Regions from separate parts of the Microbacterium sp. 20-116 genome, predicted to be linked through region 2. Evidence: predicted binding sites of a transcription regulator. Region 2 holds the regulator's gene; the other holds the start of a gene.
What was found. The regulator LexA, encoded in region 2, represses DNA repair genes until DNA is damaged. The targets are predictions, from matches to a motif close to TCGAACANNTGTTCGA.
Positions count from the first base shown of each region.

Region 1: the regulator LexA is predicted to act here: its motif matches at 2,484-2,499, upstream of AB6V29_RS08835 (intein-containing Rv2578c family radical SAM protein).

Region 1 covers NZ_JBFYGP010000003.1:311,092-315,511, reverse strand. Annotated here, with positions in the region: gene AB6V29_RS08840 (DEAD/DEAH box helicase) at 1-235, shown strand, start outside; gene AB6V29_RS08835 (intein-containing Rv2578c family radical SAM protein) at 340-2,475, opposite strand; gene AB6V29_RS08830 (M15 family metallopeptidase) at 2,604-3,722, shown strand; gene AB6V29_RS08825 (LCP family protein) at 3,724-4,420, opposite strand, start outside.
Region 2 covers NZ_JBFYGP010000005.1:91,501-95,920, forward strand. Annotated here, with positions in the region: gene hisB (imidazoleglycerol-phosphate dehydratase HisB) at 1-87, opposite strand, end outside; gene AB6V29_RS11330 (histidinol-phosphate transaminase) at 84-1,178, opposite strand; gene AB6V29_RS11335 (LysM peptidoglycan-binding domain-containing protein) at 1,225-1,575, opposite strand; gene lexA (transcriptional repressor LexA) at 1,834-2,523, shown strand; gene AB6V29_RS11345 (prolyl oligopeptidase family serine peptidase) at 2,621-4,420, shown strand, end outside.

The sequences.
Region 1 (4,420 bases), on a different contig from region 2:
GGTCATCCAGGCCGACGCTCCCGACGAGTACAAGACGTACCTGCACCGCTCGGGCCGCACCGGCCGCGCGGGTCGCGCCGGCACGGTGGTCACGCTGATCACGCGTCAGCGTCGCCGTCGGATGACCGAGCTGCTCGACCGCGCCGAGATCCAGGCTCCCTTCGAAGAGACCGCGCTCGGTGACGACGTGCTCGAGGAGCTCTCGGGTCGTCAGCTCTCGAACGTCGACGCGTAACCCGTCGCTCGAAGCCCCCGTCACGTTCAGCGACGGGGGCTTCGTGCATCCTCGGGATGCCGGGACCGCGAGAACCGTCGAGCCCCCGCGCCGCTGGCCGGCCCTCAGAACAACGTCGGCTCGCTGGCCGGGGCGACACGGGGACGACCGGATGCCGGAACGCCGGTGACACGGACCGGGCCGAGGCTGCTGGCGGGCGGTGTCCTCGCGGCCAATCCCGGCTGCGGTCGGCCACGAGGATGGTCGTCCTCGTCCCACCCGTCGAGACGATGCATGCGCAGGAGTGGCCGCATGCGCTTGCCGAGCCACGTGCGGTAGGCCTTCGGGGCCGTCGTCGAGACCCCCGGGTACAGCCCGAGATACGACGAGACCAGGTGCGGATGCTCGCGCTCGAGCCAGTCGAAGAACCACTGTTTCGCACCGGGGCGAAGGTGGAGTGCGCCGTAGACGACGCGTGCGGCACCGGCCTCGCGAATGCGCGCGAGGGCGTCGTCGAGGGCGGCGATCGAGTCGGTGAGGTGCGGCATGATCGGCATGAGGAACACCGTCACCCGGAATCCTGCCGCGGTCGCCGCGCGCACGGTCTCGAGCCGGGCTTCGGCACTGGGCGTGCCCGGTTCGATCGAGTGCTGGAGGACGTCGTCGAAGACGGCGATCGACATCGCCAGCGTGACCTTCACCTGCTTCGAGGCCTCGGCGAGCAGAGGGAGGTCCCGTCGAAGCAGCGTGCCCTTGGTGAGGATCGAGAAGGGTGTGCCGTTGTCGGTGAGGGCCCCGACGATGTCGGGCATGAGGCGGTACCGACCCTCCGCGCGCTGATAGGGATCGGTGTTCGTCCCGAGCATCACGGGCTCGCGCGCCCACGACCCCCGGCGCACCTCGGTGCGCAGGACGTCGGCCACGTTCACCTTCACCACGATCTGCGAGTCGAAGTCGGCCCCGTAGTCCAGGTCGAGGTACTCGTGGGTCTTGCGAGCGAAGCAGTTGTGGCTGATGACGCCGTTCGCGACGAAATCCTCGGTGTCCGTCGTGATGTCGATCATGTCGATGTCGTAGCCGATGTCCTCGATGCTCACGACTCTCACGTCCACGCTGGTCTCGACCGTTGTCCCGCAGACATCGAGTGTGCGCGTGATGGACGGGTGGGCGATATCGAAGAATCGTTGTCTCGAGGCGAGCCCTCCGCGCAGGCGGACATCCGACATAGTGCCCGGGCGAGAGGGTTCGCGAACGGTATCGAATCGGAACGCGGCGAAGGCCTCTTCGGCCAACGAGAGAAGTTCGTCGTTCGCGTTGCTTATGCGCAGGATTTCGCCCGAGTCAGAGCCCTTCGCGTCGAAGATGCCCCCGAGGAAGCCAGCCATCCACTCCCGGCTTCGCGTCCGCGGTATCGCGACGTAGTCCTCGAGGCGCGCGACATCGTCCGTCTTCGCCGTGTGAAGAGCCGTCATGGGCCGGCGATGAGCGGGCACGGAGACGGGGCGGACCATCGTGACGATGCCGATCTGTTCGAGAAGCTCCTTTGCGAGATCGAGCGCCTCACGATCGGCCAGGGCGAGGCGAAATCGGTGGATTTCTCGGACTCGATTCTCGTCGTCGTGGGTCTTGTGGGAGATCGCCGCGTCACCGCGCACCATGCCCGTCAGATACCCTTTGCGCCAGTCCGGATCCGGCGCTTCCACGGAGGGAGGGGCGCCCGTTCCGAAACCCTGCAGACGGTTCGACACCGTGAGGTGGGGGCGCTGTCGGCCCGCGACGGGGGAGTCGGTGACGTGTTTCCATCCGTGCTCCGTCAGGAACCGGTGGTCTGCGCTGCACTCGATCTCGGTGCCGTCCGCGAGGGTGACGCGATGGAGGCGTTTGCGAGTGCTCCACTTCGCGCGAACGGTCGTTTGCACATAACGGCGGTCTCGCGATCCCCCCTCGGTGCCGATGATCTCGTCTCCGACACGGATCTGCGACAGGGGGACCTGTCGGCCGTCCGCTTTCAAGATGAGGGTGTCCGGGGACAGGCAATACGAACACGCATGGCTGCAGCCGCGATAGGGGTTCACGGTCCAGTCGAACGGCATGGCCGAGGCACCGGGGACGCGATTCAGCGCGCTCTTGCAGAGCACCTCGTGAAACGTCATCCCGGCGAACTCCGGCGTCGTCACCGAGCGGACGAGGCCGTCCATCCGCTCCATGCCCGGGAGCGCCGCCGTGTCGTCCACCCCCAGCTGCTGACCCTGCCATCTCATGAGAACAGTCGAACACATGTTCGACGATCCGGCAACACCGTGCCTGGTCCTTTCGAGTCCAGGTTCGAGACCCGCGCCCCGACCCCACCCGGGTCGACCGTTCAGGATGCACCCGCGACAATGGAGGGGTGACAAGCCACGACCCCGAGACCTCGCCCCGCCGCGCCGCGCGCGCGGAGGCCGAGCGGCTCGCGACCGCGGCCCTCACCCTTCCTGATGTCGTCGCCGACGACGCCCCCGCCGCGGCATCGACACGTCGCGCGCTGCGCCGCGATGCCGACGCCCCTCAGGAAAGAGCGTCCGAGACCCGTGGCATCCGTCGACTCGCTCCCGTCTTCCTCCGACGCCGCCTTGCGGGGGTGGCCGCGGCCGTCGTCGTGATCGCCGGGTGCGCCATCGCGGTCGGTGCTGCCGCCTCGGGGGGTTTACCCGAGTCGGCGAGCGATGCCGTCGCGCAGATCGCGGGCCCTCCGGCCGTCGCCGACGACGGCATCCCCGTGCCCCAGCTCGCCGCCGTCGCCGCCACGGCGACACCGTGCGACGATCCCGCCTTCACGACCGCGCTCGCCGCGGGGGACGACGCCGCCGTCATCGACGCCGCCGGTGGCGGTGGGGCCTTCCGCGCAGCGGTGGCATCCGGGATCGCCCCCTGCGTCTCGCTCTCCGACCCGAACCGCGAGTGGCTCGTCGTCAACAAGCAGCGCCCGTACGACCCGGTCGACTACCAGCCCGGCGACCTCGTCATGCCCGCCGATGTGCGCGCCCTCGAGGACTCGGCCCTGCGTGCTCCCGCCGCGCGCGCTCTTACCTCGCTCGTGAAAGCGGCGGCCGACGCCGGCGTCGGCGAGATCGGCTACCTCAGCGCCTACCGCTCGTACACGACGCAGAAGTCGACCTACGCCGGGCGGGTGGCAGTCGGGGGTGTCGCCGAAGCGGATCGAGAGAGCGCGCGGCCCGGCTACAGCGAACACCAGTCGGGGATGGCCGTCGACATCGTCCCGTGCAAGGGCTCGTGCAAGACCCTCGACGACGTGGCGGCGTCGCCGCAGGGCGCGTGGGTGCGCGATCACGCGTGGGAGTACGGCTTCATCACCCGGTACGCCGAGGGTCGCGAGAGCGTCAGCGGTTACGAGCCCGAGGCCTGGCACCTGCGCTACATCGGCTCGGAGCTCGCCCGCGCGTATCACGAGGGCGGTTTCACCACCCTCGAGGAGTTCTTCGGGCTGCCGGCCGCGCCGACCTACTGACTCAGTTGACGACACCCGCGCTGCAGGTCTGCTGCGCGGCGCTAGAGCCGGTGATGGCGGGTGGGAGGGCGATGGCGCCCGTGCGGGGATCGACCTCGCCCGGCTCGACCGCGGGATCTTCCGTGGGCGACACCTGCTCTCCCGGGGTCGGTTCGGCGATGACCGTACCGTCGTTGACCGACACCCCTCCGGTCACTTCGATGGAACGGTTCTCGCGCAACGCGTCCCAGAGCACCTCGGCCGCGGCGTCGTCGGGCTCCACGCGATTGGCATCCGAGCGGGCGGTGACGGTCGGATACTGAACGAAGACGATGTCTTCGAACGGCACGTCCTTCACCGCGGACGCGACCTGGACGAGGGTCAGCGGATTCGTCAGGCTCTGCGTCGGCGTGACGTTTCGAAGGCCCGTCGAAGCCAAGCGCAGCACCGTCGAGGGGTTCGACAGCACCTCCTCGCTGACGAGCTTGCGCGCCAGGCGAGACATGTACTGCTGCTGATTGCTCACGCGGGCCAGGTCGCTGCCGCCCACTCCGTATCGGGTGCGGAGGAACTGCAGCGCCTCGAGGCCCTGGATGGTCCGCGGTCCCGCTTCCCAGTCGATGCCCGTGTTCGCGTCGCGCATGTCGCTCGCGAGGCAGATCTCGACGCCGCCGATCGCGTTGGTGATCTCGATGACGCCGCCGAAGGTGACCATCGCG
Region 2 (4,420 bases):
ACCGTCGAGGTCGAGCTCGAGCTCGACGCGGGACTCGCTCGTCTCCCGGGTGATCGAAGCGGTACGGGGCGAGGCGGGGCCGGTCATGATCGCGATCCTACCGAGGCGAGCGCGTCGAGGAATGCGGTGGTCTCGTCGGCCGTTCCCGCGGTCACGCGGAGGTGGTGGGCGATGCCGACGTCTCGAATCAGGACACCCCGGTCGTAAAGCGCCTTCCAGGTGGCTGCCGGATCGTCGACACCGCCGAACAGGACGAAGTTGGTCCACGACTCGTGGGCCGTATAGCCCAGCGCCGACACCGTCGCCGAGATGCGGTCGCGTTGCGCCACGATGTCGTCGACCATCGACAGCATCGTCTCGGCGTGGCTGAGAGCCGCGGTCGCCGCCGCCTGCGTGAGAGCACTCAGGTGGTAGGGAAGACGGACGAGGCGGAGAGCGTCGACCAGCGCGGGGTCGGCCGCGAGGTAGCCCACCCGGGCGCCGGCGAAGGCGAAGGCCTTGCTCATGGTGCGCGAGACGACCAGCCGCGGGCGGTCAGGGAGCAGAGAAACCGCCGACGGCTCGTCCCGCGGGGCGAACTCCTCGTACGCCTCATCGACGATCACGATGCCGTCGGTGGCGTCGTACACCGCCTCCACCACATCGAGGCGCAGAGGCGTTCCCGTCGGATTGTTCGGCGCACAGAGGAAGACGACGTCGGGCCGCTGCTCGCGCACCTGCGCCGCAGCTGACGCGGGCGAGAGGGTGAAGTCGTGCTCCCGTTCCCCGGTGACCCAGCGCGCACCCGTGGCGCGCGTGAGGATCGGGTACATGGAATAGGTGGGAGCGAAGCCCATCGCCGTACGGCCGGGGCCACCGAAGGCCTGCAAGATGTGCTGGAGCACTTCGTTCGAGCCGTTGGCCGCCCAGATCTGTTCGGGGTTCAGGCCGTGTCCGAGATATCCCGCAAAGGCCTCGCGCAGTCCGGTGAACTCGCGGTCGGGGTACCGGTTGACGTCCCGAAGCGCCCGAGCGACGGCGTCCAGGATGTCGTCAGCCACCTCGGACGGAACAGGATGCGTGTTCTCGTTCACGTTGAGCGCCACGGGCAGTGCAGCCTGCGGGGCTCCGTACGGGGTCATACCCCGCAGATCGTCGCGAAGAGGAAGGTCGTCGAGGCGTACGGTCACCTCACCCATCGTAGGCGTCGAGCGGAGTCGAGGCGCACGAGCCGCGACCCGCCGTTCAGGCCGCGGGGGCGTACTCGGCGGGGATCGCGATGCGCTGACCCGCTGACACCGAGCCGCCGGGCAGAGCGTTGAGGCGCGTGATCTCTGCCACCACGTCGCGCGGGTCGGCGGAGGGGGCCACGTCTTCGGCGATGGACCACAGGGTCTCGCCGCTCATGACGGTGATCTCGGTGAACGAACCGGCGGGAGCGCCGGCGTCGCCGGAGGCGAGGGCGGATCCGCCACCGACGATCGCCACGGAGAGCACGGCGACGATCGGGAGGGAGATAAGGAACGCCACGACACGGCGGCCGCGCGCGGTGATGCGCAGGCGAGTAGACGGGGCGGTGAGGGCGATGCTGCTCATGATGTGCTCCTTGGTGGGGAGAGATTCGCACCCCACCCTCGGCCGGGAGGGCGGTGGTGCGAATCTGTATTCCGAATCTATATTCGAACCTGTTCGAGTGTCAAGACCTCGTGTATCGCAGACGAATCGAACGCGACACGCGTGGGCCTCCGTGTCAATCGGGTCGTCGACCGGATACGGTTTCGACACGGAGACCTCATCACCAACCTCCGACATTCGAATTTCCGCCGTGGTTTGCGCGGCGCGAGGGGAGCACAGATGACCGACGCGACGACCGCCGCCGGCCGCGAACGGCCGCAGACCCGGCGGCGCAAGAATCTCAGCGACAAGCAGCTGGCGATCCTCGAAGTGATCCAGCGATCCATCGCGCGGCACGGGTATCCGCCGAGCATGCGCGAGATCGGCGACGCGGTCGGGCTCAAGTCGCTCTCGAGCGTCACCCACCAGCTCAACCAGCTAGAGCTCAGCGGCTACCTTCGCCGCGACCCCGGCAAGACGCGCGCGATGGAGGTGCTCATCGACCTCCCCGGCGCCGCCGCGGAGAACCCCGCCGACGCCGCTCCCGCCCTCGGCGACGCCGCCCTGGTGCCCCTCGTCGGTCGTATCGCAGCCGGCGTGCCCATCACGGCCGACCAGCAGGTCGAGGAGATCTTCCCCCTCCCGCGCCAGCTCGTCGGCAAGGGGGAACTGTTCATGCTCAAGGTCTCGGGCGAGTCGATGATCGACGCGGCCATCTGCGACGGCGACTGGGTCGTCATCCGGTCGCAGGCCACGGCCGAGAACGGCGAGATCGTCGCCGCCATGCTCGACGGCGAGGCGACGGTCAAGACCTTCCGTCGGCGCGACGGCCACACGTGGCTGCTCCCCCGCAACAGCGCGTTCGAGCCGATCCTCGGCGACGAGGCCGTCGTCCTCGGTCGTGTCGTCGCGGTGCTGCGTACCGTCTGAGCCCGACGACTCGAGGCCGGATGCGAACCCAAAGGTGGCATCCGGCCTCTTCCGTTCCACGCGGGTGGATGTCGTAGGCCCTGCCTAGGCTGGGGTCATGGCTGACACCCTCCCCTACGGTTCCTGGCCCTCCCCGATCACGCCCGAGTCCGTCGCGCAGGCGTCACCGCGCGTCGACGGGGCTCGGCTCGTGGGCGACGAGATCTGGTGGGGCGAGTCCCTCCCCCACGAAGCCGGTCGTGTCGCGGTGAAGCGTCGCCGGGCCGACGGCTCCGTAGAGACGGTTCTCCCCGCACCCGCCAACGCCCGCTCCGCCGTCCACGAGTACGGCGGCGGTGCGTGGACCGCGTCCGACGATGGCGAGCTGTACTACGTCGAGAAGACCGACCAACGCGTGTGGGCGCTTCGCCCGGGCGGGACCGCGCGACCCCTCACTCCCGCCGACGACGCCGTACGCCACGGCGGCCTCCGCTGGGAGCACGGGGTGCTCCTCGCCGTCCGCGAGACACACGGTGCGTCCCGCGTGCCGCGCCGCGAGATCGTGCGCATCCCGCTCGACGGCGCGACGGAGGTGCTCGCCGAGGGCAGCGACTTCCTCGCGCAGCCCGCCCTCTCCCCCGACGGCCGTCGTCTGGCCTGGATCGTGTGGAACCACCCCGACATGCCGTGGGACGCCACGACCCTCCGTGTCGCCGACCTCGAAACGGGGGTCATCCTCGACGTGGCCGGCGGGGAACGACGCGCACCGCTGCAGCCCGTCTGGATCGCGGACGACGAGCTGCTCTACGCCGACGACCCCGAGGGTCGCTGGAACCTCTTCCGCCGTCCTCTCGATGGCGACGCCCAGCCCCTCGCCCCGGCCGATGCCGACACCGGCGGAGGCCTGTGGGTGCTCGGCACCCGCTGGTTCGGCGCAGCCGCCGACGGACGCGTCGTCGCGGTCCGCACGAACGGGGCAGACGAGATCGTCGAGATCGCCCCCAGCGGCGTGCGCCCGATCGACGTGCCCGTCGTCGCGGGGGCCGCGATCGACGACGTCCGAGGCTCGCGCGTCCTCGTCTCGGGGTCCGATGCCCGCGGACGCTCGGGGCTCTGGCTCGTCGACCTCGACTCCGGCGCGGTGGAACTCGTCACCGGCGGTTCCGGCTCGTGGGGAGACGAATGGATGCCGGCAGCCCGCGCCCTGTCCACCGACGGACCCCATGGCCCGGTGCACGCCTTCGCCTACGCCCCCACCAACCCCGGCGTCGCGCCGGCCGCGGGCGAGCGCCCGCCCTACGTCGTACTCGTCCACGGCGGACCCACCTCGCACGTGGGCCCCGCCCCCTCGGCGAAGACGGCGTTCTTCACCAGTCGCGGTATCGGCGTCCTCGACGTCAACTACGGCGGCTCGACCGGGTACGGCCGCGCGTACCGAGACCGGCTGAGGGGCCAGTGGGGCGTGGTCGACGTCGACGACGTGGCGGCCGCCGCATCCGCCCTCGCCGAGGCGGGGCTCGCCGACCCTGATCGTCTCGCCATCGCGGGTGGCTCGGCGGGCGGCTGGACGGTGCTGGCTGCCGTGACCCGCACCGACGTGTTCTCGGCCGGCATCTCGCGCTACGGCGTCGGAGACGCCCGGGCCCTGGCGGAGGACACGCACGACTTCGAGGCCCGCTACCTCGATGGCCTCATCGGGCCCCTGCCCGAGGCCGAGGCGGTGTACCTCGAGCGCTCGCCCCTGGGGCGCCCGGAGCTCTTCCGTGTACCCCTGCTCATCCTGCAGGGCTCGGAAGACCGGGTGGTCCCGCCGTCGCAGGCCGAGGCCATCCGCGATGCTCTGACCGCACACGGCGTGCCGCACGCCTACGTCCGCTACGAGGGCGAGGGCCACGGGTTCCGACGGTCCGAGACGGTG